2 regions of the Actibacterium sp. D185-2 genome follow, and region 2 is predicted to be linked to the other one. Evidence: riboswitches for the same ligand, from Rfam matches in the RefSeq annotation. Region 2 holds a riboswitch; the other holds the start of a gene.

Region 1 (14,608 bases), 310 kb from region 2:
GGTTGGGCTGAAATTCGATCAATTTGCTTTGGTAGCATGAGTTTCAACAACACAAACAATCTGCGTTGTCAAAGGGGGCGCACCCCCGCTTCAGCGAAAATAATCCCCGTCGCGGGCCACCCTGGCCCCGCCTTGAAACACGACCCAAGTCCGGAGCGTTCGTTCGCCCTATGCCGCATGTCCCCTGCCCAGATCCTCCAGGCCCAGCCTGCCTTGTGCCGCGACGGGGCGCGCGGCGCCCATGACGAACATCATCGAATTCCGCAATGTCCATAAGAGCTATGGCGATCTGAAGGTCCTCGACAACCTGAACCTGCATGTGCGGGCGGGCGAGAAGCTGGCCCTGATCGGGCCAAGCGGGTCGGGCAAGACCACGATCCTGCGCATTCTGATGACGCTGGAAACCATCAGCGCCGGCCGCGTGCTGGTCGACGGCGACTATCTGTGGCACGAATCCAAGGGCGGCGTTCTGGTCGATGCAAGCGAGGCGCATTTGCACAGGATGCGCAACGAGATCGGGATGGTGTTCCAGCATTTCAATCTGTTTCCGCACCTCACGGCCCTTCAGAACATTGTTCAACCGCAGGTTCTGGTGCGTAAGACCGCAAAACCCGAGGCGCGCGACAAGGCGATCGAACTGCTGGGACTGGTGGGTCTGAGCGACAAGAAAGACCATTTCCCGCATCAGTTGTCGGGCGGTCAGCAACAGCGCGTCGCCATTGCCCGATCATTGGCGCTGGACCCCAAGATCATGCTGTTCGACGAGGTCACATCGGCGCTGGATCCCGAACTGGTGGACGAGGTGCTGACCGTGCTTACGCGGCTGGCGTCGGATTCGGACACCACCATGCTGACCGTCACGCATGAGATGAATTTCGCCCGCGAGTTCGCCGACCGCGTGCTGTTTTTCGACAAGGGGCAAATTGTCGAATCCGGGGCGCCCGAGGAGATCTTCACCACGCCGGCGGAACCCAGAACCCGGAGCTTCCTGAGCAAGTTCATAACGATTTCCTGACTTCAGAACCGGAATTAACCAGAAAAATGAAAGGGACAGTAAAAATGAAATTCTTCTTGAAAACCGCGGGCTTTATGGCCGTTGGTGCGGCTGCGGCGCTGCTTGTGGCCGGGCCGGGGCAGGCGGATACGCTGGAAAAGCTGCGCAAGCAGGGATATGCCACCGTCGCCGTCGCGAACGAGCCGCCCTATAGCGATATCCGCTCGGACGGCTATGTGACGGGGGCCGCGCCCGATGTCGCGCGCGCGGTGATGGCCAAGCTGGGCGTGCCCGAGCTGAAATCCCAGGTCGTGCCCTATGGTTCGATGATCCCGGCGCTGCTGGCCCGGCGGGTCGATATGGCCACCTCGGGGCTTTACATCAAACCGAACCGGTGCGAGTCGATCATCTATTCCGAACCCGATCTGTGCGGTGCCGAGGCTTTTGCCGTCGCCGCGGGGAACCCCTTCGGGATCAAGACCTACGAAGACATCGCCGCGAACCCCGAGGTCACCATGACCACCTGCGCCGGCTGCGCCGAAGAGTTGTATGCGCTGGAACGCGGGGTGAAGCCCACGCAGATCAAGGTGTTCACCGATCCGCCCAGCGGCATCAAGATGCTGCAACAGGGCCGGGTCGATGTGTTCGCCCTGTCGGGGCTGGGCACCAAGGCGCTGCTGGAAAAGTCCGCAGATCCCAGCATCGAACTGGTCATGCCGGTGATGGGCGTGCCGATGGGATGTGCCGGTGCGGCCTTCAACCCCGAAGATACCGCCTTTCGCGAGGCCTATGACGTGGCGCTGACCGAGTTGAAGGAAAGCGGCGAATTCACCGCAATCATCGAGCCGTACGGCTTTTCGGCCGACGCGACCTTTTCGGTCAAGCGCGATGATTTCTGCCCGGGCAACTAAGCTGCGCCCCTGATGATCCTCTGACCCGAAGACTGCCCCGCCCGTGGGGCAGTCTTTGACAGGTGCCGCCATGCATGACGTCCTCGAATTCACGCCTCTGTTGATCAAGGGCACGCTGATGACGATCCAGCTGACGCTGGCCAGCGCGGTTGTGGCGCTGCTCATCTCGTTCGCCGTCGGGCTGGCCCGGCTGTCCAGATCGCGCGCGGTGCGCGTGGCGGCGATTGTGTATCTGGAATTTTTCCGGGGCACCTCTGCGCTGGTGCAGATGTTTTTCATGTTCTACGTGCTGCCGCTTTGGGGGGTGACGCTCAGCCCGTTTCTGGCCGGTGTCATCGCCTGCGGGTTCAACCTGGGCAGCTACGGATCCGAGGTGGTGCGCGGCGCGATTCAGTCCGTCGGGCCTCCGCAGCACGAAGCGGCCCAATCGCTGAACTACACGGTGTTTCAGAAATACCGCTATGTGCTGATCCCGCAGGCCGTTCCGATGATGATCCCGCCCTTCGGCAACCTGCTGATCGAGTTGATGAAGCTGACCGCGGTCACGTCGCTGATCACGATTTCGGATCTGACCTTCGTGGCTCAGATCATCCGCGCGCAGACCGCCCTGACGCTGGAGCCATTTCTGGTTATCCTGCTGATCTATTTCGCGATCTCGTCGGTGCTGGTCGGGTTCACCGACCTGCTGGGCCGCAAGATCGCAAAAGACCGCAACATGACGCCGGCAGCGGGGAAATAACCATGGACTGGAGCTGGACCGTCGCCGCCGATGTCTTGCCCCGCCTTCTGGCCGGGCTTGTCGTCACGGTCGAGGCAACCTTTCTGGGCGCGGCCGTGGCCTATGCGCTGGGGCTGGTGCTGGCCATTCTCAGGCGGTCCCGCGTGCGGGCCGTGTCGGTCATCACCTATTGGCTGTCCGAATTCATCCGGCGCACGCCGCTTCTGGTACAGCTTTATTTCCTGTTCTATGTGCTACCCGATTTCGGGGTGTTCCTGTCGCCCTTCGTGGCCGGGGTGATCGGGCTGGGTGTGCATTTCAGCACCTACACGTCCGAGGTGTTCCGCGCCGGTATCGAAAACGTGCCGAAGGGGCAGTGGGAGGCGGCGAAATCGCTGAACTACAACCCGGTGCAGACCTGGTGGCATGTGATCTTGCCGCAGGCGATCCCGCCGATGTTCCCGCCGCTGGCCAACTACCTGATCACGATGTTCAAGGAGACCCCGCTGCTGGCCGCCATCACCGTGGTCGAGCTGTTCAATGCCGCCAACATCTACAGCAACAGCTATTACAAATACCTCGAACCGATGACGCTGGTCGGTGTGTTGTTCCTGATCGTGTCGATTCCCACCGCGATGCTCGCGATCCGGCTGGAACGGAAATACGCGCGCAAGCGATAGCTGTTGGGGATGGCCCGTCAGGGTTTTCCGGCCCGCCCGTGGGTACGCGCCAGCGCGTGGCGGCAGGACAGATCGATTGCTGCGTGCAAGGCCAGCGCGAACAGCGCCAGAACGATAAGCGCCGCAAACATCAGGTCGGTTTTCGCGCGGCCGTTGGCCAGCAGCATCAGGTATCCCAGCCCGCGCGAGGCCCCGACCCATTCGCCGATGATCGCGCCGATCGGGGCATAGACCGCCGCCAGCCGCAGGCCCGATGCAAACCCGGGAAGGGCGGCGGGAATACGGATATGCCACATGATCCGCCCCCGCCGCCCGCGCATGACAGCGGCAAGGTCGAGCAAGTCGTGCGGGGTACGCATCAGCGCGTCGAAAAAGGCGGATGTGACCGGGAAATAGATGATCAGCAGTGCCATCGCCACTTTCGACCATAACCCATAGCCAAGCCAGAGCGTCAGGATGGGCGCCAGCGCGAAGACCGGGATCGCCTGGCTGAACACCAGCATGGGCCGCAGCAGCGTCCGGGCCAGCGGTGACGCGGCCAGCCCGATGGCCGACAGCCCGCCCAGCAGCGCGCCCAGGCCCAGGCCGATCATCACCTCGGCCATGGTGATCAGCGCGTGTTCGGCGATCAGCGCCCGGCTGGCCCACAGGGTTGTGGCCACCCGAAGCGGCCCGGGCAGGATGAACGGCGGCAGATCACCCAGTGTGACCGCAGCCTGCCACAGCAACAGGGCCAGCCCGCCGGCGGCGAGCCCCGCAAGGATCCGGCCGGTCATGCGGCACCCGCGCGCAAGTGTGACAGCAGTCGGCCCTGGGTGCGCAGCATGTCGGGGTCATCCACCGCGCGCGGGGCCGGGCCGCCGGGGGCCGGGAAGGCCTGCAATCCGGTCTCAGTCAGGATATGGATCGCATGCCCCAGCCGCGCGGCTTCGCCCGGATCGTGCGTCACCAGCAGGACGGTACGCCCGGCCAGCAGTTCGGCCGTCAGGTCCTGCATCTGCGACCGGGTGCGGGCATCGAGCGCGCCAAAGGGTTCGTCCAGCAGCACGACCGGACGATCCTCCATCAAGGTTCGGGCAAGGGCCACGCGCTGGCGCTGGCCACCCGACAGCGCGCCGGGTTTGCGGGCGCGGCAGTCCAGCAGCCCGACCCGTTCCAGCACGGTCTCGGCCCGGTCGCGCGCGGGCCGCTGCCCGCGCAGCCGCGCGCCCAGCATCACGTTTCCCAGCACCGTCAGCCAGGGCAGCAACAGATCGCTTTGCGCCATCAGCGCCACCCGGCCGATCAGCGGGGCACCATCCGAGGCACTGATCCGCCCGTCGAAATCGATCCCCTGATCCAGACCTGCGCACAGGCGCAGCAGGGTGGATTTGCCCACGCCCGACGGCCCCAGCAGACAGCTCCAGCCCCCCGCCATCACGGTCAGGTCCAGCGGGCCGAAGATCGGCACGGTACCGATCCGGGCCGATCCGCAGATGCGCAGCCCCGGCGCATCTGTCATGGCCGAAGCCCCATCGCCCAGAACCCGGCCTCCAGCCGGGTGGCGGTTTCGAACCGGGCACACAGCCCGGCCCAGCGTGGGCTTGCCACCGGATCGTCGCCCAGACGGCGGCGCAGGGCCGCGTCGATCAGCGCGCCGGTCTGGTGGCAAAGGTCCTGATAGGCCGTGCCGGCATAGGTCGCGATCCAGTCGCCGTAAGGGGTCTGCCCGGTCTCGGCCGCCAGCCGCGCGCCGATTTCGCCGTAGCCCAGCACACATGGGGCAAGCGCGGCCAGCAGATCCAGAAAGTCGCCCGAATGCCCGGCATCCAGAACATAGCGCGTATAGGCGATCGTCTCGGGCGCCTCTGCGGCAGTGAAAAGTTCGGCCTCGCACAGGCCCGCCCCGGCGCAGGTCCCGATATGCAGCGCGATTTCCTCGTTGATCAGCGCATCGACCGTCGCGGCGCACAGCCGCATTTCATCGACCGTGTCGGCCTTGGTCACCGCAAGCGCCCAGGCGCGCGCGAAATGGATCAAAAAGATGTAATCCTGCGTCAGATAGGTCAGAAAGGCCGCGCGCGGCAGGGTGCCGTCGCCCAGCCGTTCGACAAAGGCGTGGCGGGTATAGGCGTGCCAGTGATCGCCCGCCGCCGCCCGCCACAGCGGAAAAGTCGTGCCATAGCCGGTCATTGCGCGCCCAGATCGATGGCCAGCGCCGAAACCGGCCGGGTGCCGGTGACCAGCCCGGCCTCGTTCAAAAACGCCTCGAACCGGGCATAGCGCCCCTGGTCCAGCGCTTCGGGGCGCAGGGCAAAGCGGGGCAGGGTGTCGGCCCAGGCCTTTTCATTCAGCGCGTCCTGCAATTCGGCCGAGGTGGCGGCGAAAATTTCCCAGCTTTGCTGCGGATGGTTGACGATGAACTGCGTGGCCTTCTCGGTCGCGTGCAGAAAGCCGCGGATCATGTCCTTATCCATGCGGTCGGGGTTGGCGACATAGATCAGTTCGTCATAGGTGGGTACGCCTTCCTCCTCGATGTAAAAGCAGCGCCCGTCGATGCCTTCGATTTCCATCTGGTTCAGCTCGAAATTGCGAAAGGCGCCCAGCACCGCATCCACCTGCCCGGACATCAGCGCGGGCGACAGCGACCAGTTCACATTGACCAGCTCGATATCGTCCATCCCCAGGCCGTGATTGCCCAACACCGCCGACAGCAGGGCCTCTTCGACCCCGGCGACCGAGAAGCCGATCTTGCGGCCCTTCAGATCGGCGATCCGCTCGATTGGGCCATCCGCCAGCACCAGAAGGCAGTTCAGCGGCGTGGCCACCAGCGTGCCCACCCGGATCAGCGGCAGGCCCTCGGCCACCTGAAGGTGCAGCTGCGGCTGATAGGAAATCGCCAGATCGGCCTGCCCGGCGGCCACCATCTTGGGCGGGTCGGACGGGTCGGCGGGGGCGATGATCGCGACGTCGAGCCCCTGTTCGGCGAAATAGCCCTGTTCCTGCGCGATGATGACGGGGCCGTGGTCGGGGTTCACGAACCAGTCCAGCATCAGGGTCAGCCTGTCCTGGGCCAGCGCCGGTGTGGCAGCCAGAAGCCCGGCAAGGATGAGGTAAAGTCGTTTCATATCGTGTCTCCTTCGGTGTCGCCCAGGGCGATCAGTGCAATCTCTCCGTGCCAGACGGATCGCAGGCGGGTGGCGGCCTGCCAGGCGCGCAGGCCCGAGCGGCAGGCCAGAACCGCCCGTTGGCCGGGGGGCGGGCAGGGGCCGTCAGGCCCGAAATCATCCACGCCATGGCGGGTGGCGTGCGGCAGGCGGGGGCCGGGTTCATCGGGCGCGCGCAGGTCGATCAGAAAATCATCGGGGGCGATCTGTGCGGGCGCGATGAAGCGGGGGCCATGGCCGTCGGCCCCGGCCGCGTCGAACCGGAAACCGCCAAAGCGAAACGTCACCCCGTCGAACGTGACAAGCTGGCCCAGCGGCGACGGGCGCATCCCGGTCAGAACCGAAAGCGCCATCTGTGCCTGAAGGGCGCCGATCACGCCGACCACGGGGCCAAGCACGCCGTTTTCATCACAGCTTTCCAGACGCTGCGGCAAATCGGGGAACACGGCGCGCAGCGGCGGGGCCGTGCCGCAAAACCCGCCGCAATAGCCCGCCGTGCCGACGACCGACGCGCTGATCAGCGCCACGCCCGCCGCCGCGCAGATATCCGACAGGATATAGCTGGCCGCGAAACTGTCGGCGCAATCGAGCACCAGATCGGTTTCCGCGCACAGCTCTGCCGCGTTGGCGGGGTCAAGGCGGGCGATGTGGGGCGTGATCCGGCAGTCGGGGTTCAGCGCGGCCAGATGCCGGGCGGCAGCCTGCGCCTTGGCCGTGCCGATATCGGCCTCGCGGAACAGGGTCTGGCGGTGCAGGTTGCTGGGGGCGACATGATCGGGGTCGACCAGCCGGATATGCGCGACCCCGGCCCCGGCCAGATATTGCAGCACGGGGGCCGCCAGCCCGCCCGCGCCGACCACAAGCAACCGGGCCGCGCGCAGTTTCGCCTGCCCGGCGGGGCCCAGTTCGGGCACCGCGATCTGGCGGGCATAGCGGGTCATTGCGTGGCCTCCAGCCACTGTCTCACGCGGGCCTCTGGGGCGTCGTTCAGGGTGATGTCGGTGACGGCCGAAACGATGTCGGCCCCGGCCGCAAACGCCCCGGCGGCGCGCGCGACCGACATGCCGCCGATGGCGACCAGCGGAATATCCCCGATCAGGCCCTTCCATTCGGTCAGCTTCGCCAGCCCCTGCTGCTGCCATTTCATCTGTTTGAGGATGGTCGGATAGACCGGGCCTAGCGCCACATAATCCGGGGTCAGCGCCAGCGCGCGGTCCAGTTCGGCCCGGTCATGGGTGCTGATCCCCAGCTTCAGCCCGGCGCGCCGGATCGCGCCAAGGTCGGCCTCGTCCAGATCCTCCTGCCCCAGATGGACCCAGTCGCAGCCCGCATCGATGGCGATCCGCCAATGGTCGTTGACCACCAGCACCGCCCCGTGCCGCCGGCACAGCGCCTGGGCCCGCACAATCGCATCGCGCAACGCGGCGTCTGGCCGGTCCTTGATCCGCAACTGCACCAGTTTCACCCCAAGCGGCAGCATCCGCACCAGCCAGCCGGGGTCGTCGAAAATCGGATAGAACCGTGCCAGGGTCATGCCAGAAACGCCTTTCCAGGAACCGGGGTCGAGGGCGCCGCCATGTCGCGGGGATCCATCGGATCGGCGGCATGGGCCAGCGCCCCGGCCTCGACCGCCTTGGCGAAACCTTCGGCCATCGCCGCCGGATCGCCCGCCTTGGCGACGGCGGTGTTCAGCAGCACCGCGTCATAGCCCAGTTCCATCGCCCGCGCGGCCTGACTTGGCAGGCCCAGCCCCGCGTCGATTACCAGTGGCACCTCGGGGAAATGGGCCCGCAGGCTGCGCAGCCCGTAGATGTTGTTCAGCCCCAGCCCGGTGCCGATCGGCGCGCCCCAGGGCATCAGCACCTGACAGCCCGCCGACAGCAGCCGGTCGCACAGCACCAGATCCTCGGTGCAATAGGGAAATACCTGAAAGCCGTCATCGCTCAGGATACGGGCGGCTTCGACAAGGCCGAACGGGTCGGGCTGCAATGTGTCGGCATGGCCGATCACCTCCAGCTTGATCCAGGACGTGCCGAAGATCTCGCGCGCCATCTGCGCGGTGGTCACCGCTTCGCGCACCGAATGGCACCCGGCGGTGTTGGGCAGCACCGCCACCCCCAGATCGCGGATCAGGGCCCAGAAATCCTGGCCGGTACGATCGCCGCCCGCTTCGCGCCGGACCGAAACGGTGGCGACGCCCGCGCCCGAGCGGCGGAAGGCCTGCGCCATGATCGCGGGTGACGGATATTGCGCGGTGCCCAACATCAGCCGCGAGCGGATTTCCACGTCATAGAAAACCGGCATGGCTCAGCCCCCCTGCCGCGGCGCGACGATTTCCAGCCGGTCGCCGGGGGCCAGTCGATGCGCGGCGCGGGCGCCGGCGGGCACGAAGGTCTCGTTTACCGCGGTGGCGACCCTGGCGTCGCCATGGCCCAACTCGTGCACGATGTCGTGCAGGGTTTCGGCCTGCACCTCGGTCGGGGTGCCGTTAACCGTGATCTTCATCCATTACCTCCGGTATTTTGCCGTCCAGCAGCAGGTCGGCCACCATGCGGGCCAGCGCCGGGGCCAGCAGAAAGCCATGCCGGTACAGCCCGTTCACGAAAATCGTGCCGCCCCGGCGCCGGATGCGCGGCATGTTGTCGGCAAAGGCCGGGCGCGCATCGACGCCGATCTCCAGCAGCTCCGCCTCGCCAAAGGCGGGGTGCAGCGCATAGGCGGCCGAAAGCAGTTCCAGCACCGAGCGCACGGTGGCGCGGCTGCGGTCGGCGCTTTCGATCTGGGTTGCACCCAGCATGAACACCCCGTCGCCGCGCGGCACGATGTAAAGCGGAAAGCGCGGATGCAGCAGCCGTACCGGCCGGCGCAGCGCGATGTCGGGGCTGCGCAGCACGACCATTTCGCCCTTCACGCCGCGCAGATCGGTCAGCCGGTCGCGCGCCGCCAGGCCGCGGCAGTCGATCACCGGGTCCTGCGGCGCGGGGCTGGCGGGGCCGAACCGCACGCCGCCGGCCGCCAGCCGGTCGCGCAGGCCGGACAGGGCGGCGCGCGGATCGAGATGCGCCTCGTCCGGGAAATACAGCGCCCGGTCGAACCGGCCATCCAGATCGGGTTCGCACGCGGCCAGCGCCACGTGGTCAAGCGGTCGGTGTCCGTGGCTGCGCCGCGCGAAGCGGTCCAGTTCCTGCCGGTCGCGCCCAAGGGCGACCACGAGCGAGCCGTTGCGCACCACGCGCGCGCCTTGGCGGGCCCACCAATCGGCGGCCTCCTGGCCCAGACGCACCACCGGCGGCTCGGCGGTTTCGCCTTCGCAAAACGGCGCCAGCATCCCGCCGGCCCACCACGAACAGGCATGGGGGCCGGGCCGGGCCGCCGGATCGTGCAAGGTGACGGGCACACCGCGCGCGGACAGTTCGGCCGCGACGCACAGGCCCGAGACCCCGCCGCCCAGAACGGTGACGGGCGCGGTCATGCCCAGACCTCATGAAAGTGATGCACCGGACCGTGGCCAGTGCCGATCTCAAGGCTGTCAGCCGCCCGGATCGCCCCGTGAAGCCAGCCATGGGCGCGGCGCAGCGCGGTTTCCAGCCCGGCCCCCTTGGCCAGTTCGGCCGCGATCGCCGAAGAAAGCGTGCACCCGGTGCCATGGGTGTTGCGGGTGGCAATGCGCGGGGCTTCCAGGCAGATGGCGCCGGCATCGGTCACCAGCCAGTCCACGCAGATGTCGCCCGCAGCATGGCCGCCTTTCATGACGACGGCGCGGGCGCCTAGCGCACACAGGCGCGCGCCCTGGCTGCGGACCTCCTCGGCGGTATGGGCCATGGGGGCATTCAACAGCCGGGCCGCTTCCGGCAGGTTCGGGGTCAGCACATCGGCCCGCGGCAGCAGGATCCGCACCAGCGCCTCTGTTGCGCCGTCGGGCAACAGGGCCGCACCGGATTTCGCGACCATCACCGGGTCCAGAATCACCGGCCCCTCGAACCCGCGCAGCGCCTGCGCCACGGTTTCGATCAAAGAGGGGGCACCGAGCATCCCGATCTTGATGGCATCGATCCGAATATCGTCAAGCACCGCCCCGATCTGCGCGGCAACCATGCCGTCCGGCACCGGCGTCACCGCGATCACGTCGCGCGTGTTCTGCGCGGTGATCGCGGTGATGGCGCTGGTGCCGAACACGCCGAGGGCGGAAAACGTCTTGAGATCGGCCTGAATGCCCGCGCCGCCGCCGCTGTCGGATCCGGCAATTGTCAGGGCTGATGGTGTCATCTTGCGCTCTCTCTTCCAATCTTGCCGGGGCACGAACGAAGGAAGAGCGGCGCGGTATACGCGCGGTGACTGTGCTCCGTTCCCTCCGCCGGTACTGACCGGATCAGGTTCGATGGGTTGGCGCTTTGGCCTCTCAGCCCCTTGCGGGGCACCCCAACGGATAGCTGCGGATTAGCAGCAAAATGGCGGGCTGGCAAGAAACCCGCGCGGCCTTGACCGCAGCGCCGGGGCCGATCACAACCGAAGGCGGATACAGGCGCGGATTCGGGAAGGCAGATTCAGCTTCGCGGACTTTTATATGCGGCGCATCAAGCGCCTTCTGCCGCTGACATTTCTGGTCGTGGTCGCGACCGTCGGGGTGGGGCAGGTCATTCTGCTCAACGAGGATTTTGCAAAGCTGATCGAGTCCGCTTTCGCGACGGCTACGTTCTGGGCCAACATCTTTTTTTGGCGCGATGGCGGGTACTTCGGAGCTCCGGACAAGGTCAAACCTCTGCTGCATATGTGGTCGCTCGCGGTGGAAGAGCAATTCTATATCATGTTCCCGGCGCTTTTCTGGTTGTTTATCGTTCGCCTAAGGCTGCGTCCCGCAGGTCTACTGGTGGCCGTGTCCGCACTCACACTGATCAGCCTTGGCGTCTATCTGGGTCTGCGTCAATTTGGTGGCGACTCCCCCGCGTTTTTCCTGATGCCAACCCGGGCCTGGCAATTGGGCTGCGGGGTGCTGGCCGCGCTGATCGTTGCCGGCGGCTGGCGACGAGACAACGCAACCCTGTCGGCTTTGGCATTGACCGTTATGGCGTTCAGTTTCTTTTTCGCGGACAAAAGCTTTCCAAGTGAAATCGTTGTTGCATGTTCGGCGGCGATTTATCTCGCTACTACGCGCGGTGCGTTCAGTCTTGACAAGGTGCTGGCGGCCCCAGTCATGACCTATTTGGGACGCAGGTCTTTTTCGCTGTATCTTTGGCACTGGCCCATCGTCGCTTTCCTCAACTACGCATTTGTCGGCGAAACTCCGTTGGCATGGAAGCTGGGAAGCCTAGCACTGATACTGGTGTTGTCAGAGCTGGGCTTTCAGTTGGTCGAGAAGCCGTTCCGATACCGCCTTCCGCTGCGCGTTTCGATCAGCTTCATCGCATCGTGTTGTGCGCTGGTGATCGCCATGAATGTGTTTTCTAATAAGCGCAACACCGATGGTCTGTCGGAACGTCTGGCAGCGCAGGTCCAGACTAACTATCGGTGTGGAATTTCAGACTACGTTGCGTACGGCTCATCGCGGGCGTGTGTCCTCAAAAAGATCGCGCCATCGGGGAATGTAGCCATCATGGGGAATTCTCACGCCCAGATGTATGCCGATGCGATCCTCGACCTTTACAAGGATAAACCGGCGGGGGTGCTGCTGATCCCTTTGAACAGCTGTACGCCAACCCCGCATGTCAATGTGTCGCCGCGCTGCGCGCAAATGGCTGCGACCAACCTGAATGTAGTCCTGGCCGACGACACAATATCGACGGTCTTCATCGGTACGACCTACGGTCACGAGGTTGTGGTCCAAAGCGACGGCACGGTCATTGAAGATCCCAGGGGCGAGCATTTCACCGATGCCTTGCTGGATCTCATCAACTCGCTGAAGCACGAAAAAGAGATGGTCTATTTGATTGGGCCCATCCAAACGCCAGGATACAATCTTCCTAGCGAACTTGCGCGTCAGCTGAAATTCGGCTGGATTTCCGAAATCGATGCGAAAGGGGCGTTCGAGATACCGCGAAGCATTTTTGACTTAGAGTTCAGTGACACGATCATTGCCCTTTCAAAGAAGTTAGGGTCGGAAATGCTCAGGCCGGACATTTGGCTCTGTGACGCCGACCACTGCAGGTTCGCGGATGAAAATGGCAGCTACTTCGCAGACAGCAACCACCTGAGCCACTACGGAATCGACACCGTTCGCCCGATGTTCGAGGCAGTACAGCCTCTGATATTGCCATGACAGAGCGGCGCTCTGGGAAGCGAAGAGCCTAACTGAACAGTGGAGAAAATACTACACTAAGAAGAGACCACACAATCTTCTAGGTGACCACGCGCCGGCTCCGGCAACCATCGTCCAGATGAACCGGAAGCTGGTCATGCACTATCACTCAAGCTGGACCACTCAGGTGGGGCTGATCCTCTTAAATGTGCGTTTCAGTCTCTAGTGCCATCAAATCTGCTAAGTTTTCAGGAGCAGTTATGAATTTTCCCGTGCCTTCGAATGCATCGCGTTTCATTGAATTTCGTCCTGACATTGATGGGATGCGCGCGATCGCTGTTCTTTCCGTCGTTGTCTTCCACATGGGGTTTTCAGTCTTCTCGGGTGGCTATGTTGGCGTCGACGTGTTTTTTGTCATATCGGGGTACCTCATCACCCAAGATATTGTGAATCGTATTGCACAAGGGCGCTTCAGCCTGGTGGAATTCTATATGCGCCGAGTAAGGCGCATCTTCCCGGCCTTGTTCGTTGTCCTTTCCGTGTCCGTGGTAGCGGCCCTGCTCATCTTGCTGCCTTCGGAGTTGACACGATTCGCCAAAAGCCTGATCGGGGCCTCCATGTCGGTTTCCAATATCGTCTTCTACCGGCGTGACAGTTACTTCGGAGTAACCTCTGAGGAATCGCCCCTTCTGCACACATGGTCTCTTGGAGTAGAGGAGCAGTTCTATCTGTTGTGGCCGATCCTGCTGATATTGGTCATCCGAAGCATTGGGAGCCGTTATCTTCTTCCCGTGATGGCCGCCGTCATTCTGATTAGCCTGGTAGCTTCTCAGGCCCTATTGGACACGAACCCGACTTTTTCGTTCTACATGCTTCCAACCCGCGCATGGGAGCTTGCGATCGGTGGTGTCCTAAGCGCCCTAGTCAATGCGAAACCTTGGTTGAATCGCTACTTCGCCGGTGCAATCGTCGGCATGGGCTTGGGGGCGCTCAGTTATTCTGTTTTCTTCTATACATCTCTGACTAGATTTCCGGGACTGAGCGCCTTGGTGCCTTGCCTCGGAGCCGTTGCAATTATCTATGGCGGCCAGTTTGAGAACCCGATCTCATCCATCATTGCGAGCCGCCCGATGACCTTCATCGGGCGCCTTTCCTATCCCTTATACCTCGTTCACTGGCCTATCATCGTTTTCTGGGAACTGGCGTCCCCTCGGGAAATCGGTTTGGCGACCCAAATTCTTCAGATCGTGCTGATGTTCCTCGCGGCCTACCTGATCCTGATCTTCGTGGAGCCTCCATTCCGTCGCCGCTCCGCAACCAAGAGCAAATTGATCTTCTGGGGGACAGTTGCACTCGTGCCAGTGATCGCAACTGGGTTCCTTGCGGTAGCCCTGATTAAGACAGGGGGGCCTACCAGCGCGCCAGGACATGCCCGACTGGATCCTCCAAGCCAACGCAGAGAGTCGCGCGTTTCGAGACAATCCATGCCTGATGCGAGATGGAGCCCTGCCCGATGACAGCGCATGCGTCATAGGCAATCCATCAATGGAGCCCACTCTTGTGCTCTGGGGGGATTCCCATGCCGCCCAACTCATACCCGTATTTCGCGCCTTCGTCACGGAATCCGGCACGGCCGCCCTTATCCTGACCAAGGCGGGTTGTGCCCCGCTTCCGAATGTGGAAATGCTTCCGAACAACGAAATGCGCAGCACCTGTTCCCAGTTCAATGAGCGGGTTCTCGAAAAGCTTCAGAGCCTTCCGGACCTTCAGGCTGTAATCCTTGCGGGCCGCTGGTCAATCTACCTTTCTGGTGCAGGGTATCTCAGCGATGGAACGTCTCGGGTCGACCTTCCACATTCGCTCGCGATTTTCCAAAAGACACTTCTGGTCACGTCGCAAGATATTTCTGCGATGGGAGCACGCCCGA
Region 2 (14,608 bases):
CTGCTCGACCGCGCAGATGGTGGTGGCGCTGAAGCCGCTGCATGACCGTGCCACGATCAAGCGGGTGGTGGTCAGCACCTATCAGTCGGCCTCGGGCGCCGGCAAAGAGGGTATTGACGAGCTGTGGGATCAGACCAAGGGCATGTATGTGCCGGGTCAGGAGGTCGCGCCGAAGAAATTCACCAAGCAGATCGCCTTCAACGTGATTCCGCATATCGACGTGTTCCTTGACGACGGGTCCACCAAGGAAGAGTGGAAGATGGTCGCCGAGACCAAGAAGATCATCGACAAGAACATCAAGGTCACCGCGACCTGCGTGCGGGTGCCGGTCTTTGTCGGCCATTCGGAATCGATCAACATCGAGTTCGAGGAATTCCTGGACGAGCATGAGGCCCGCGACATCCTGCGCGAGTCGCCCGGCATCATGGTCGTCGATAAGCGCGAGGATGGCGGCTATGTCACCCCGGTCGAATGCGTGGGCGATTTCGCCACGTTCATCAGCCGCATTCGTCAGGACAGCACCATCGAGAACGGCCTTAACCTGTGGTGCGTGTCGGACAACCTGCGCAAGGGTGCCGCGCTGAACGCGGTCCAGATCGCAGAGGTTCTGGTCAACCGGGTGCTGTCAAAACGCTGAACCCGGTGACGGGCATGTGCCGAAAGTTCCGTGAAGGCGGCCCTGCGGGGCCGCCTTTTGCTTGGGGTCAGACCGGAAGGAAACCGTCCTTGTCGGTATCGTAGAAAAACAGCCCGCCCTCGCCGATATCGTGCCACACGCCGTGCAGGCTCAGCTCTTCGGCCTCGACCGCTTCGCGCACGAAGGGAAAGGTCATCAGGTTGCTGAGCGACATCAGGATCGCCTGATGCTCCAGCGCGCGCATCTGTTCGGCAGGGTCGGCGATATGCGCCACGGCCTCGTATCCGGGGCGCAGGATATCCATCCAGCGGCCGATGAAGCTGGTTTTTTCCTCCAGCTCAGGGGCCGCGCCCGAACACATGTCGTGGCACCCCCGAACGCCGCCGCAACTGGAATGGCCCAGCACCACCAGATTGGCCACTTTCAGCACCCGCACCGCATATTCCACCGCGGCGGATGTGCCGTGGTGATCGCCGTCGGGTTCATAGGGTGGGACCAGATTGGCAATGTTGCGGTGGATGAAAAACTCGCCCTGATCGGCCCCGAAGATCGAGGTGACATGTACGCGGCTGTCGCAGCAGGAAATCACCATGGCGCGCGGACGCTGGCCCTCGTCGGCCAGACGCCGGTACCAGACCTTGTTTTCCGCATAGGCCGTGGCTTTCCAGCCCTGATAGCGCTGCACCAGATAGGAGGGCAGGGGTTTTGCTGTCTTCATAATCGCTCCCGTCGCTTCTGACCTGTCTATCTACGGCGAATTTACAGGAAATTCGAGCGAATTCTATCGCGAACGGCAACCCTTTCTTGAGGGCAGTCGCGCACCCTGCCCGGACTGCGGGGGCGCAGATCGGGTGCGGAGGGTGACCAGGTGACAGGTGTGACTGTGCTTTGGCCGGACGAAGCGTTGCGGATGGATCCGGAACGGCTGGCGGAAATCTATGTGGAACTGGGCGAGGTGCGGGCACAGGCCGCCGTCGGTCGCGCGATGGAGGATCTGGCGATGACGCTGGACCGGTTGGGGGGGCAGCACCGAGGCGGGCGCCGTGCGGCGGTGGCGCAACTGGCGGTCCGCATCCGCGACATTGCCGAACCACTGGGCCTGAGCAGCCTGTCGCTTGTGGCGGGCGATGTCGCGCGGCTGGCCGAAACGCGCGACGCCGTCGCCCTGGCCGCCACCACCGCGCGGCTGGAACGGGTGGCGAATCGGTCGCTGAAAATGGTGTGGGATCTGCAGGATATTTCCGGCTGATCCCCGCTTGCAGGCCCCGGCAATCCCTTTAGTCTGGGCCGGACCCTGTATCTGCCGGAAAGGCCCGCCATGCCGCTTACATTCGCGTCCCAGACCGACCCTTCGCTGCCTGTTCATGTGGTAGAGGAGACGGCGCTGGAAGATTGGCGCAAGTCCCTGCCCGAGGCGCAGGCCGCCTGGCTGGCGGCCACCGGCTTTCGCGCCGGGCTGGGCGAGCTGCGGCTGCTGCCGGGCGAAGACGGCGCGCTGGCGGGGGCGGTGGCAGGGTACGGCAGTGCCACCAAACGCGCGCGGGGGCGGTTTCATCTGGCGGGGATCGTGGCATCGCTGCCCAAGGGGGCCTATCATCTGGACACCACGCTGATCGGCGACGCGCTGGACGAAGAGGCGCTGGGCTGGCTGCTGGCGGGCTACAGTTTCGACCGCTATCGCGCGCAAACACCGGTCGAGGCCACGCTGAAAGCCCCCGCCGGGGTCGATGCGCCACGGCTGGAGGCGATCGCGGCGGGCGAGGCGCTGACCCGCGATCTGATCAACACCCCCGCCGCCGATATGGGGCCCGAAGCGCTGGAGGATGCGCTGTTCCGGCTGGCAGGCGAACATGGCGCGACGGCCAGTGCGGTACGCGGCGACGATCTGCTGGCGCAGGGTTTTCCGATGATCCATGCGGTCGGGCGGGCCGCCGACCAGGCGCCGCGGCTGTTGGACATGCGCTGGGGCGATGCCGGACCGCGGCTGACGCTGGTGGGCAAGGGCGTGTGTTTCGACACTGGCGGGTTGAACCTGAAACCGGCCGCGTCCATGGGACTGATGAAAAAGGACATGGGCGGCGCGGCCACGGTGCTGGGGCTGGCGCATATGATCATGACGCTGGGGCTGCCGCTGCGGCTGCGGGTGCTGATCCCGGCGGTGGAGAACAGCGTCTCGGGGGCCGCGTTCCGGCCGCAGGACATCCTGACCTCGCGCAAGGGGCTGACGGTCGAGATCAACAATACCGACGCCGAAGGCCGGCTGGTGCTGGCCGACGCCCTGGCCCTGGCGGATGAGGAAGACACCGACTGCATCCTGTCGATGGCCACGCTGACCGGCGCGGCGCGGGTGGCCGTGGGCCCGGATATCGCGCCCTTCTATACCGGGTCCGACGATCTGGCGGGGGCGATTGCGGCGGCGGCGGCGCAGGTGGCCGATCCGGTCTGGCGAATGCCGTTTCACGACCCCTATGAGGCGATGATCGAACCCGGCATTGCGGATCTGGACAATGCGCCCAAGGGGGGCTTCGCGGGCTCGATCACCGCCGCGCTGTTTTTGCGCCGCTTCGTGACCGCGGCGCCCGCCTATCTGCATTTCGACATTTACGGCTGGCAGCCCACCGCCGCCCCGGCCCGGCCCAAGGGCGGCGCGGGGCAGGGGGCGCGCGCGATCCTTGCCGCGCTGCCGGGGATGTTGTCGCTATGACCGACAGCCGCCTGACCCCCGCCAATACCCGTGTCGCCGCAGCCGAACTGGAAGGCCAGATTGACGCGCCGCGCTTTGCCGAGGGCACGCTGCGCCAGATCGGCGTATCGGTGGCCGATCTGTGGGGCAGCCCGGAATGCCGGATGCGCCAGCGCCAGTTGCTTTACGGCGAACATCTGCGGGTGCTGGACGATTTTGCCGGGATGGCCTTCGTGCAGTCGAAAAAGGACGGCTATGTGGGTTATGTCGCGTCCAGTGCGCTGATCGTGCCCGCAGACATGACCCACCGCGTTTGCGTGCCGGCCACGCATCTTTACCAGTATCCCGATATCAAGCGGCCCGAGGTGACCTGGATGTCCTTCGGCGCACGGCTGCGGGTGGTGTCGGCGCAGGGCAATTTCTTTGAGACCGATCAGGGGCTGTTCGTGCCCAAGCCGCATCTGCGCCCGCTGACCGTGCCGCTGCGCGATCCGGTGACGGTGGCGCAGATGCATTTCGGCGTGCCCTATCTGTGGGGCGGCAACAGCGTGCAGGGGATCGACTGTTCCGGTCTGGTGCAGGCGGCGCTGCTGTCCTGTGGCATCGACTGTCCCGGCGACACCGACATGCAGCAGGCGGCACTGGGCACCGAGTTGCCGCCGGGCACGGCCCCCGAACGCGGCGATCTGGTCTTCTGGAAGGGGCATGTGGCGCTGGCGGTGGATGGCGAGACGCTGATTCACGCCAACGGGCATCACATGGCGGTGGCCTATGAGCCGATTCAGGACACGATCACCCGGATCGAGACGCAGGGCGAGGGGCCGGTCACGGGCCACAAGCGGCTTTAATCCACCGGGCGGATCAGCTTCTTTTCCAGCACGCGCAGCACGGCTTTCAGATCCGGGCCGCGTTTCAGGATCTGCCCGTCGGCGCCGATCACCGCATAAAGCTGTTGCTTGCTGCGCAGCCGGGGGCGTTTTTCGATCCGGTAGAGCGGATGTTCCGCCGTGCGCCGGAAGACCGAAAACACGGCCACCTCGCGCAGGCAGGAAATGCCGTAGTCGCGCCATTCGCCCGCCGCCACCATCCGCCCATACAGTGTCAGGATCGCGCCCAGTTCGGTCCGGTCGAAACTCACCTGTTCCGGTATGCGGGGAGAGGGGAAAGGCGTTGGGGTCTGGATCGTCATGATGAAAATCTGGACCCGAATGCGCGGCAAATCAAGCATTGCCCTGCTTTTGCCCGGAAAAGACCCCTGGTTTTCCCTGATGCGGTCCTTCGGCGGCCCGGTTTGAGGGCGATAAAAGGGACGTAGCATGAGAGCTATCCCGGTGCCGCGGATTTATTGCCCCCACCCAGACCGCGGCATCGGGGCCATGCTGTTCCGACTGGCCCCAGCCTTTTCAAGGCCGGGGCCTTCCTTTTTCCACCGGTTGCATCGGCCGGGGCTTTCCAGCACTCTTGCCGCCAAACTCGAAACACAAGAGAGGGAGGTCATCATGAAAACCCGTGCTGCCGTTGCCGTTCAGGCCGGAAAACCGCTGGAAGTGATGGAGGTCAATCTCGACGGTCCGCGTGCCGGCGAGGTGATGGTCGAAATCATGGCCACCGGCATCTGCCACACCGATGAATTCACCCTGTCAGGCGCCGATCCCGAAGGGCTGTTCCCCGCGATTCTGGGCCATGAAGGCGCCGGTGTGGTGGTCGAGGTCGGCCCCGGCGTGACCAGCGTCAAGAAGGGCGATCACGTGATCCCGCTTTACACGCCCGAATGCCGTGAATGCGAATATTGCCTGAACCCCAAGACCAACCTGTGCCAGTCGATCCGCACCACGCAGGGGCGGGGGCTGATGCCCGATGGCACGTCGCGGTTCACGACGCTCGATGGTGACCCGATCCTGCATTACATGGGCACCTCGACCTTCTCGAACTATACCGTCCTGCCCGAGATCGCCGTCGCGAAGGTGCGCGAGGACGCGCCGTTCGACAAGATCTGCTATATCGGTTGCGGTGTGACCACTGGCGTGGGCGCGGTGATCAACACGGCCAAGGCCGAACCGGGTTGCCGCGCGATCGTGTTCGGGCTGGGCGGGATCGGGCTGAACGTGATTCAGGGGCTGCGCCTGATCGGGGCCGATCAGATCGTCGGCGTCGATCTGAACCCCGCCAAGAAGGCGATGGGCGAGCATTTCGGCATGACCCATTTCGTCAACCCGGCCGAGGTCGAGGATGATCTGGTGGCCTATCTGGTCAACCTGACCAAAGGCGGCGCCGATTACACGTTCGACGCCACCGGCAATGTCAACGTGATGCGCACCGCGCTGGAGGCCTGCCACAAGGGCTGGGGCGAATCGATCATCATCGGCGTGGCCTCGGCCGGGGCCGAGATTTCGACCCGTCCGTTCCAGCTTGTCACCGGGCGGTCCTGGCGCGGTACGGCCTTTGGCGGCGCGCGCGGGCGCACCGATGTGCCGAAGATCGTGGACTGGTACATGGACGGCAAGATCGAGATCGACCCGATGATCACCCACACGCTGACGCTGGATGAGATCAACAAGGGTTTCGATCTGATGCATGCGGGGGAAAGCATCCGAAGCGTGGTGCTTTACTAACGTTGCCGCCACCCCCATGTGATGGGGGACTCATGACTGGGTTCGCCGCATCCGGCGGACCCCAACAAGAAAGAACTAAACATGCCGAATGGCAAATCCTCTCTCCTCGCCGTTCTGATCGACGCCGACAACATCCCCGCCCGCTATGCCGAGGCGATCCTGAAGGAGGTGACCTCTTTCGGGGAACCGGCGCTGCGCAGGGTTTACGGCGACTGGTCGTCCGGTCAGTTGAAGGCCTGGGCCGAAAAGGTGCTGGCGCTGGGTCTGGTCGCGCATCAGGAAACCGCCAATACCAAGGGCAAGAATGCTTCTGACATCGGGCTGGTCATTGATGCGATGGATATCCTGCATTCGGGCCGGTTTGACGGGTTCGTTCTGGTCTCGTCCGACAGCGATTTCACCCGCCTGGCCAGCCGCATCCGCGAACAGGGGCTGGACGTGATCGGGATCGGCGAAGGCAAGGCGCCGGTATCGCTGCGCAACGTCTGCAACCGCTTCGTTCTGATCGAGAACCTTGTCGATGAACCCGCGCCGCCGCAAAAGGGCCAGCCGGTCGAAGTGTCGGGCAAACGCCCGCCGCAAGAAGCGATCGAGCTGATCCTGCGCGCGATGGACAAGATCAATCAGGAAGACGACTGGTATACGCTGGGACAGCTCGGTCAGTATATCGTGGCCGACAATCCCGATTTCGACACCCGGACCTATGGCAAGAAAAAGCTCAGCGATCTGGTGCAGGTGCTCAAGCGGTTCGAGACGAAGCGCGTGGGCAACCAGCTTCATATCCGCCGGGTGGATTAACCGCGGACCCCGTAGCGCGCCATGAACATCCCGACCGCGCCTTGGATGACGCGGTCGACCTCCGCATCCGAGAATTTCTTTTTGATCCCGAACATCATCTTCGGGAATAGATCGACCTTGCACAACTCGGCCAGCTGATCGGCGGCCAGTTCGACGTCCTCGATGGCCAACTCGTTGCGGGCGGCGGCGCGGCTCAGGTAATCCGTCAACTGCTTGCGCACGTTGCGCGGACCCGAGCCATAGAAAATCTCGCCCAGTTCGGGGAAGCGGTCACTTTCGCCGACGCACAGGCGATACACGCTTTGACCAAAGCCAGAGAGCAGAAACCGGACCATATGCCTGGCCGCCGCTTCGAGTACCCGATCGACCGGGGCGCCATCGTCCAGAATCTCCGGCGCGCCGATGATCTGGCGATGGCATTCGCATTTGGCCACTTCCATGAACAGCAGGCGCTTGTCGGGAAAATAGCTGTACAGCGTCGCCTTGGAGACACCCGCCTCGCGGGCGATATCATCCACGCCGGCACCTTCGAACCCGTCGCGCATGAACACAGCTCTGGCGCCGTCCAGCACCTGTTCGTATTTCCGGCCTTTTCTGATCTGGTCCGCAACGTGCGTCATCATGCTCCCCTTGATTGAAAAAGCTATATGTCAACTGGTTGAGTTCGGGCAAGCTGAACGAACGCGTTGCGGCGATACGGTGCAAGCGGCGTCCTGCCGCGTGGCGCGTCCGCGCGCCCGGCGATATGGGTGGCGGGATTGCCGCAGTTTCCCCGCAGTCGGCAAGACAGGCACGTTTTCCGCTTGAAGCCGGGGGCGGCTTTAATAACTTAGAAACGTTCTAAAGAGGTTCAAGCATGATTCCCGGATTCAGCCAAAGACGCCGCTTTTCGGATCTCAGCGAGCAGGAAATCATCGCCCTGGGCATCTCGTCCGAGGAGGACGATGCGCGTATCTACCGCACCTATGCCGAACAGCTGCGCGCGGCCTTTCCCGACACCGCCAAGGTGTTCGAGGGCATGGCCGCCGAGGAGGACGAGCATCGCCACCGTCTGGTCGAATTGCATGAGCAACGCTTCGGCACGGTGATCCCGCTGATCCGGCGCGAGCATGTGTCGGGCTTCTATGCCCGCCGCCCGATCTGGCTGGTCAGCAATCTGGGGATCGAGCGGATCCGCGACGAGGCCGAGATGATGGAGCGCGACGCGCAGCGCTTTTATGAAACCGCGGCGGCCCGGACCACCGATGCAACGACGCGCAAGCTGTTGGGCGATCTGGCCGCCGCCGAGGCAAGCCATGGCGAACTGGCCGACGCCCTGGTCGAGGCCCATCTGGACGAAGGCGCGCGCGAATCCGAAAGCCGCACCGCGCATCGCCAATTCGTGCTGACCTGGGTGCAGCCGGGCCTTGCGGGGCTGATGGACGGATCGGTGTCCACGCTTGCGCCGATCTTCGCCACCGCCTTTGCCACCCAGGACACCTGGACCACCTTTCTGGTCGGGCTGGCCGCGTCGGTCGGCGCGGGCATCTCGATGGGCTTTACCGAGGCGGCGTCGGATGACGGTTCGATTTCGGGGCGCGGCTCGCCGCTCAAACGCGGGATCGCGTCGGGGGTGATGACGGCACTGGGCGGATTGGGCCACGCGCTGCCCTATCTGATCCCGCATTTCTGGACGGCCACGATCATCGCCATGGTCGTGGTGTTCGTCGAGCTGTGGGCGATCGCCTGGATTCAGAAGAAGTACATGGACACGCCGTTCCTGCGCGCGGCGTTCCAGGTGGTCATGGGCGGCGCGCTGGTGTTTGCCGCCGGGGTGCTGATCGGCAGCGGCTAGCCGATCCTGCCGCGGTTCTGGCCAATCAGGCCGCGATGCAGCAGGACATGATCCAGCAGGATACAGGCCATCATCGCCTCGCCCACCGGCACCGCCCGGATGCCCACACAGGGATCGTGCCGGCCTTTGGTGACGATCTCGGCGGTCGCGCCGGATTTGGTGATCGTCTTGCGCGGGGCCAGAATGGACGACGTCGGCTTGACCGCAAAGCGCACCACCACATCCTGCCCGGTGGAAATTCCGCCCAGGATGCCGCCGGCGTGGTTTGATCCGTATTCCGGCCCGTCAGGTCCCATGCTGATTTCATCGGCATTCTCGACCCCGGTCAGGGCCGCGGCGGCCATGCCCTCGCCGATCTCGACGCCCTTGACGGCGTTGATGCTCATCATCGCAGCGGCCAGATCGGTGTCGAGCTTGCCATAGATCGGCGCCCCCAGTCCGGCGGGCACGCCGCGCGCCACGACCTCGATCACCGCGCCGACGGAATTGCCGGATTTGCGCAGATCGTCCAGATACTCGGCCCAGTCTTCGGCCGCTTTGGCATCGGGCGTCCAGAACGGGTTCTGATCGATCTGGGCGGCGTCGAAATTGGCGCGGTCAATGCCGTGCGGCCCCATCTGCACCATATAGCCCGTGATCGCGATACCGGGCACCAGCGCCTGCAATGCGGCGCGCGCCACGCCGCCCGCCGCCACCCGCGCCGCCGTTTCACGGGCCGAGCTGCGCCCGCCGCCGCGCGGATCGCGGATGCCGTATTTCTGCCAATAGGTGATGTCGGCATGGCCGGGGCGGAATTTTTCGGCGATATCGCCGTAATCCTTCGAGCGCTGATCGGTATTCTCGATCATCAACTGGATCGGGGTGCCGGTGCTTTGCCCCTCATACACGCCCGACAGGATCTGCACCTGATCGGGTTCGCGCCGCTGGGTGGTGTATTTGTTCTGGCCCGGTTTGCGCTTGTCCAGCCAATGCTGCAGCATCATTGCATCCAGCGCCACGCCCGGCGGGCAGCCGTCCACCGTGGCGCCCAGGGCGGGGCCGTGGCTTTCGCCCCAGGTGGTGACGCGGAAAAGATGGCCGAATGTGTTGATGCTCATGCGCGCAGGCTCCTTTGCCGGTGGAATAGCCGCCAGCGCGAATTGCCGCAAGGGTGGGGGCCGGGCATGAAAAAGGCCGCCGGGGGTGCCGGCGGCCGGAATCGTCGCATCGGGCCGGTCTTACTCGTGCGCGAGTTCGGCCAGATAGGCATAAAGGTTCACGGCATCTTCCGGCTTGCGCAGCTTGAACGACATCGAACCGCGCGCTTTGCTGTCGCCCAGATAGTCCTTCAGATAGCTGGTCGGATTGGCGACGTATTTGGCGAATTCCTCTTCGGTCCAGACCAGACCGGCCTCGCCCGCAGCCTGCATGGATTTGGAATAGCGGAACCCCTCGACGGCCCCCGCCTGGCGCCCGGCCAGGCCGTAAAGGTTCGGTCCGGTCTTGGCCTTCTTGCCGGCCAGCGTTTCGCCTTCGGCATCGACCACGACATGGCAGGCCACGCATTGGCGGAACGCTTTTTCACCCGCTTCGGCATCGCCGGTGGCGGCGACTTCCATGGTTTCGGTTTCCATCGCCCCTTCGGCGGTGGCTTCGCCATGGCTTTCGGAAAAGGCGGGTGCTGCGGCCAGAAGGCCGGCGGCGACAAGAGCCAGTGTGAGTTTCATGAATTCTTCCCCTGATGCAAGACGTTCGCGCGCCACAATAAACTTGCGGCATCTGTCGTCAAATGCTTCGGCACCGCGAGTCCCATTGCGGCCAAGTATCGCGACAACGTGACGCCGCCGCAACCGGTTGATACATCACGAAGAGAGCTCTTTGACCGCGCCGAACTGGGTCAGGAATACCCGGCCCGACAGATCGTGCAGGAAATGGGTGCGACTCAGCCGGTCCATCACCGGGCCCTTGACCTCGGACAGGTGCAGCTGAATGCCCATATCGGCCAGCCGGTGGTCGATCGCTTCCAGCGATTCCAGGGCGGATGTGTCGATGTCATTCACCGCCGAGCACATCAGGATCACATGTTTCAGCTCGCGGTCGCCGACCACGCGATCATAGATATAATCCTCCAGATAGCGGGCGTTGGCGAAATACAGGTTCTCATCCACGCGGATGGTCAGGATCGTCGGGCTGGTTTCCACCTTGTGGCGGTGGATGTTGCGGAAATGCTCGGTCCCCGGCACCAGGCCGACCTCGGCGATATGCGGGCGCGAGGTGCGATAGAGGAACAGGAAGATCGACAACCCCACACCGGAGGAGACGCCGATTTCCACGCCAAAGCCCAGCGTCAGCAGAATGGTCGCGGCGACGGCGGCGAAATCGGCCTTGGAATAGGTCCAGGTGGTGCGCAGGATCGAGAAATCCACCAGGCTCAGCACCGCGACGATGATCGTGGCGGCCAGCGTGGCCTTGGGCAGGAAGAACAGCAAGGGCGTCAGTGCCAGCGCCGCCAGCGCGATGCCGATGGCGGTGAACGCACCCGCAGCGGGGGTTTCGGCGCCCGCGTCGAAATTCACCACCGAGCGGGCAAAGCCCCCGGTCACCGGATACCCGCCCGAGATCGACGCCGCGATGTTCGAGGCGCCCAGCCCGATCAGTTCCTGATCCGGGACGATGCGCTGGCGTTTCTTGGCCGCCAGCGTCTGCGCCACCGAAACCGATTCGACGAACCCGATGATCGAGATCAGCACCGCCGAGCCCAACAGGCTGCTCCAGATCTCGGCGTTGAATGTCGGGATGGTCAGCGGCGGCAGGCCCTGCGGCACCTCGCCCACAATCGCCACGCCCTTGTTCTGAAGCCCCAGCGCCCAGGTGAACAGCGTGGTCACGACCACCGCCGCCACCGGCCCGGCCTTGGCCAGAATATCGGCCATGCGCGGTTTGATGCCCTTTTCCAACAGCAGCGGTTTCAGCCCCTTGCGCACCCAGAACAGGAACCCGGTGGCGGTAACGCCGATGACCAGGGTCCACAGGTTGACCTCGCCCAGATGCGCGAAGATCGAGCGCAGCAGTTCGACCAGGTTATGGCCTTCGGCCTTGATGCCCAGAATATGCTTCAGCTGGCTGGTGGCGATGATGATGCCGCTGGCGGTGATGAACCCGGCGATCACCGGGTGGGACAGGAAATTCGCCAGAAATCCCAGCCGGAACATCCCCATCACCAGCAGGATCAACCCCGACAGAAAGGCCAGCGTGATCGCGGCGGCGGCATATTCCGCCGTGCCCTGCAGCGCCAGGTTGCCCACCGCGGCGGCGGTCATCAGCGACACCACCGCCACCGGCCCCACCGCCAGCGCGCGGCTGGTGCCGAAGACCGCATAGGCCACCAGCGGCAGGATCGAGGCGTAAAGCCCCATCTCGGCCGGCAGCCCCGCCAGCAGCGCATAGGCCAGCGATTGCGGGATCAGCATGATCGTCACGATCACCGCCGCCACCATGTCGTTGGTCAGGGTATCGCGGTTGTATTGCTTGCCCCAGTCCAGGATCGGCAGGTAGCGTTCAAAAGCCTTGCGGGTGGACAGGCGCACGGGAAGCATCCTTCACATTCAGAATTTATGATGTGATTAAGGCCGCTTGGCCCAGATTACAAGCATGTTGCGGCTATCTGGCGTGCTGTCTTGCCGCCGGTCAAGCGGTGCATTAGGTTGCGCATCACCTCGGGGTGCCCAGTGCGGGCTGAGATGCGTGACGCGAACCCGTTGAACCTGAACCGGTTAAGACCGGCGGAGGGAAGGTAACTGGACAACCTCCATGCCCTGACCCCGACCGCCCGTGAATGGAGGATGGCCATGAAATATCCGATTTTCGCTGCCGGGGCGCTGTGTGCCACGATGGCAGGCGCCGATACGCCTGTGCTGACCGTTTATACCTATGACAGCTTCATTTCCGAATGGGGCCCCGGCCCGCAGGTCGAGGCGGCGTTCGAGGCGACATGCGGCTGCGATCTGCAATTCGTCGGTGCCGGCGACGGTGCCGCGTTGTTGGGCCGGTTGCGGCTGGAAGGCAAGCGAACCGATGCCGATGTGGTGTTGGGGCTTGATACCAACCTGACCGCGGCGGCGCTGCACACCGGGTTGTTCGCACCACATGGCCTGACGCCCCCGGCGCTGAGCCTGCCGGTGGCCTGGGCGGATGACACCTTTCTGCCCTATGACTGGGGCTATTTCGCCTTCGTCTATGACAAGACCAAACTGCCCGGCCCGCCCGCCAGTTTCGAGGATCTGATCGCCGCCCCCGAGGCATTGAAGATTGTGATTCAGGACCCGCGCTCGTCGACCCCCGGTCTGGGGCTGCTGATGTGGGTCAAGGCGGCATATGGCGACCGGGCGCCCGAGATCTGGAAAGGGCTGGCGCCGCATATCCTGACCGTGACCAAGGGTTGGTCAGAGGCCTATGGCCTGTTTGTGGATGGCGAGGCCGACATGGTTCTGTCCTACACCACCTCGCCCGCCTATCACCTGATCGCCGAGGCGGACGACACCAAGGCCGCCGCCCCCTTTGCCGAGGGACATTACATGCAGATTGAGGTGGCCGGGCGCGTGGCCGGGTCGGATCAGCCCGAACTGGCCGATGCTTTCCTGCGCTTCATGCTGTCGGATGCGTTTCAGTCGGTCATCCCGACGACCAACTGGATGTATCCGGCGGTCACCCCCGCGGCGGGCCTGCCCGACGGGTTCACGCCGCCGATTCAGCCCGGTCAGGCGCTGATCTTTTCGGCGGATCAGGCGGCCGAACTGCGCGATGGCGCGCTTGAGGAATGGCGCGCAGCGCTCAGCCAATAAGCGCCGGCGTCCGGGGCGGGGTGGCGGTGGCCGCCCTGATCCTGATGCTGACGCTGGGCACGCTAGGCGCGGTCTTTTGGCGGGCCGAGCGGTTTTCGGCGCTTGGCCCGGCCGATTGGGCGGCGGTGCGGTTCACCCTGATACAGGCGTTGCTGTCGGCGGGTCTGTCGGTGGCGCTGGCGGTGCCGGTGGCGCGCGCGCTGGCCCGGCGGCGATTTGCGGGCCGGGGCCTGCTGATCACGCTGCTGGGCGCGCCGTTCATCCTGCCGGTGATCGTGGCGGTGCTGGGCCTGCTGGCGGTGTTCGGCCGCAGCGGGGTGTTGAACGTGGCGTTGGGCTGGGCCGGGATGGGGCCGGTGTCGATCTATGGGTTGCAGGGTATCCTGCTGGCGCATGTGTTTTTCAACCTGCCGCTGGCGACCCGGCTGATCTTGCAGGGCTGGCTGTCGATCCCGGCAGAGCGGTTCCGGTTGGCGGGCTCGCTGGGGTTCGGCGCGCGGGACGTGAACCGCTGGCTGGAACGGCCGATGCTGCGCACGGTGCTGCCCGGCGCCTTCGTGGTGGTCTTCGTGATCTGCATGACCAGTTTCGCCGTGGCGCTGACGCTGGGCGGGGGGCCGCGCGCCACCACGGTCGAACTGGCGATTTATCAGGCGTTCCGGTTCGAGTTCGATCTGTCGCGCGCGGCGCTGCTGTCACTGGTGCAGTTCACCCTGTCGGCGCTGGCGGCGTTGCTGGCGGCGCGGGTCGCGGTACCCAGCATGACCGGCGCGGGGCTGGACCGGCCCTTGCTGCGCTGGGATGCGCGGGGGCCGGGCGCGCGGCTGTGGGACGGGGCCTGGATCGCGCTGGCGGCGGCGTTCCTGATCCTGCCGCTGGCGATGATCGTGGCCGATGGCGCGGGCGCGCTGTTCGATCTGCCCGCGTCGGTCTTTGCTGCCGCTGGGCGGTCGCTGGGCGTGGCGCTGGGGTCGGCCGCGCTGACGCTGCTGCTGTCCTTTCCGCTGGCCTTGGCGGTGGTGCGGCTGGGCACCCGCCCGGCCGCGCGCGGGCTGGAGGCCGCAGGCGCGCTGTCAATCGCCGCCTCGCCGCTGGTGATCGGTACCGGGCTGTTCATCGCGCTGTTCCCGATTGCCGACCCGGTCGTGCTGGCGCTGCCGGTGACGGCGCTGGTCAACGCGGTGATGAGCCTGCCCTTCGCCATGCGCGCGCTGGTGCCCGCCC

The links. Region 2 has a riboswitch for thiamine pyrophosphate ahead of thiB (thiamine ABC transporter substrate binding subunit). Riboswitches for the same ligand answer to the same signal wherever they lie in the genome.
Region 1: another riboswitch for thiamine pyrophosphate. It lies ahead of thiD (bifunctional hydroxymethylpyrimidine kinase/phosphomethylpyrimidine kinase); the one in region 2 lies ahead of thiB (thiamine ABC transporter substrate binding subunit).

What each region holds. Positions count from the first base shown of each region.
Region 1 is NZ_JBPWNX010000001.1:684,007-698,614, forward strand. It holds gene ehuA (ectoine/hydroxyectoine ABC transporter ATP-binding protein EhuA) at 242-1,015, shown strand; gene ehuB (ectoine/hydroxyectoine ABC transporter substrate-binding protein EhuB) at 1,060-1,905, shown strand; gene ehuC (ectoine/hydroxyectoine ABC transporter permease subunit EhuC) at 1,976-2,644, shown strand; gene ehuD (ectoine/hydroxyectoine ABC transporter permease subunit EhuD) at 2,647-3,303, shown strand; gene ACSR1C_RS03375 (ABC transporter permease) at 3,321-4,079, opposite strand; gene ACSR1C_RS03380 (ABC transporter ATP-binding protein) at 4,076-4,804, opposite strand; gene ACSR1C_RS03385 (TenA family protein) at 4,801-5,475, opposite strand; gene ACSR1C_RS03390 (ABC transporter substrate-binding protein) at 5,472-6,410, opposite strand; gene ACSR1C_RS03395 (ThiF family adenylyltransferase) at 6,407-7,390, opposite strand; gene ACSR1C_RS03400 (thiamine phosphate synthase) at 7,387-7,983, opposite strand; gene ACSR1C_RS03405 (thiazole synthase) at 7,980-8,753, opposite strand; gene thiS (sulfur carrier protein ThiS) at 8,757-8,954, opposite strand; gene ACSR1C_RS03415 (FAD-dependent oxidoreductase) at 8,938-9,921, opposite strand; gene thiD (bifunctional hydroxymethylpyrimidine kinase/phosphomethylpyrimidine kinase) at 9,918-10,715, opposite strand; TPP riboswitch at 10,779-10,881, opposite strand; gene ACSR1C_RS03425 (acyltransferase family protein) at 10,978-12,702, shown strand; gene ACSR1C_RS03430 (acyltransferase family protein) at 12,942-14,198, shown strand; gene ACSR1C_RS03435 (SGNH hydrolase domain-containing protein) at 14,227-14,608, shown strand, end outside.
Region 2 is NZ_JBPWNX010000001.1:377,472-392,079, forward strand. It holds gene ACSR1C_RS01910 (aspartate-semialdehyde dehydrogenase) at 1-637, shown strand, start outside; gene ACSR1C_RS01915 (carbonic anhydrase) at 705-1,355, opposite strand; gene ACSR1C_RS01920 (hypothetical protein) at 1,515-1,886, shown strand; gene ACSR1C_RS01925 (leucyl aminopeptidase family protein) at 1,956-3,341, shown strand; gene ACSR1C_RS01930 (C40 family peptidase) at 3,338-4,168, shown strand; gene ACSR1C_RS01935 (DUF2794 domain-containing protein) at 4,165-4,509, opposite strand; gene ACSR1C_RS01940 (S-(hydroxymethyl)glutathione dehydrogenase/class III alcohol dehydrogenase) at 4,820-5,932, shown strand; gene ACSR1C_RS01945 (NYN domain-containing protein) at 6,014-6,730, shown strand; gene ACSR1C_RS01950 (TetR/AcrR family transcriptional regulator) at 6,727-7,350, opposite strand; gene mbfA (iron exporter MbfA) at 7,587-8,564, shown strand; gene aroC (chorismate synthase) at 8,561-9,661, opposite strand; gene ACSR1C_RS01965 (c-type cytochrome) at 9,782-10,270, opposite strand; gene ACSR1C_RS01970 (SulP family inorganic anion transporter) at 10,406-12,130, opposite strand; TPP riboswitch at 12,251-12,351, shown strand; gene thiB (thiamine ABC transporter substrate binding subunit) at 12,392-13,384, shown strand; gene ACSR1C_RS01980 (thiamine/thiamine pyrophosphate ABC transporter permease ThiP) at 13,360-14,608, shown strand, end outside.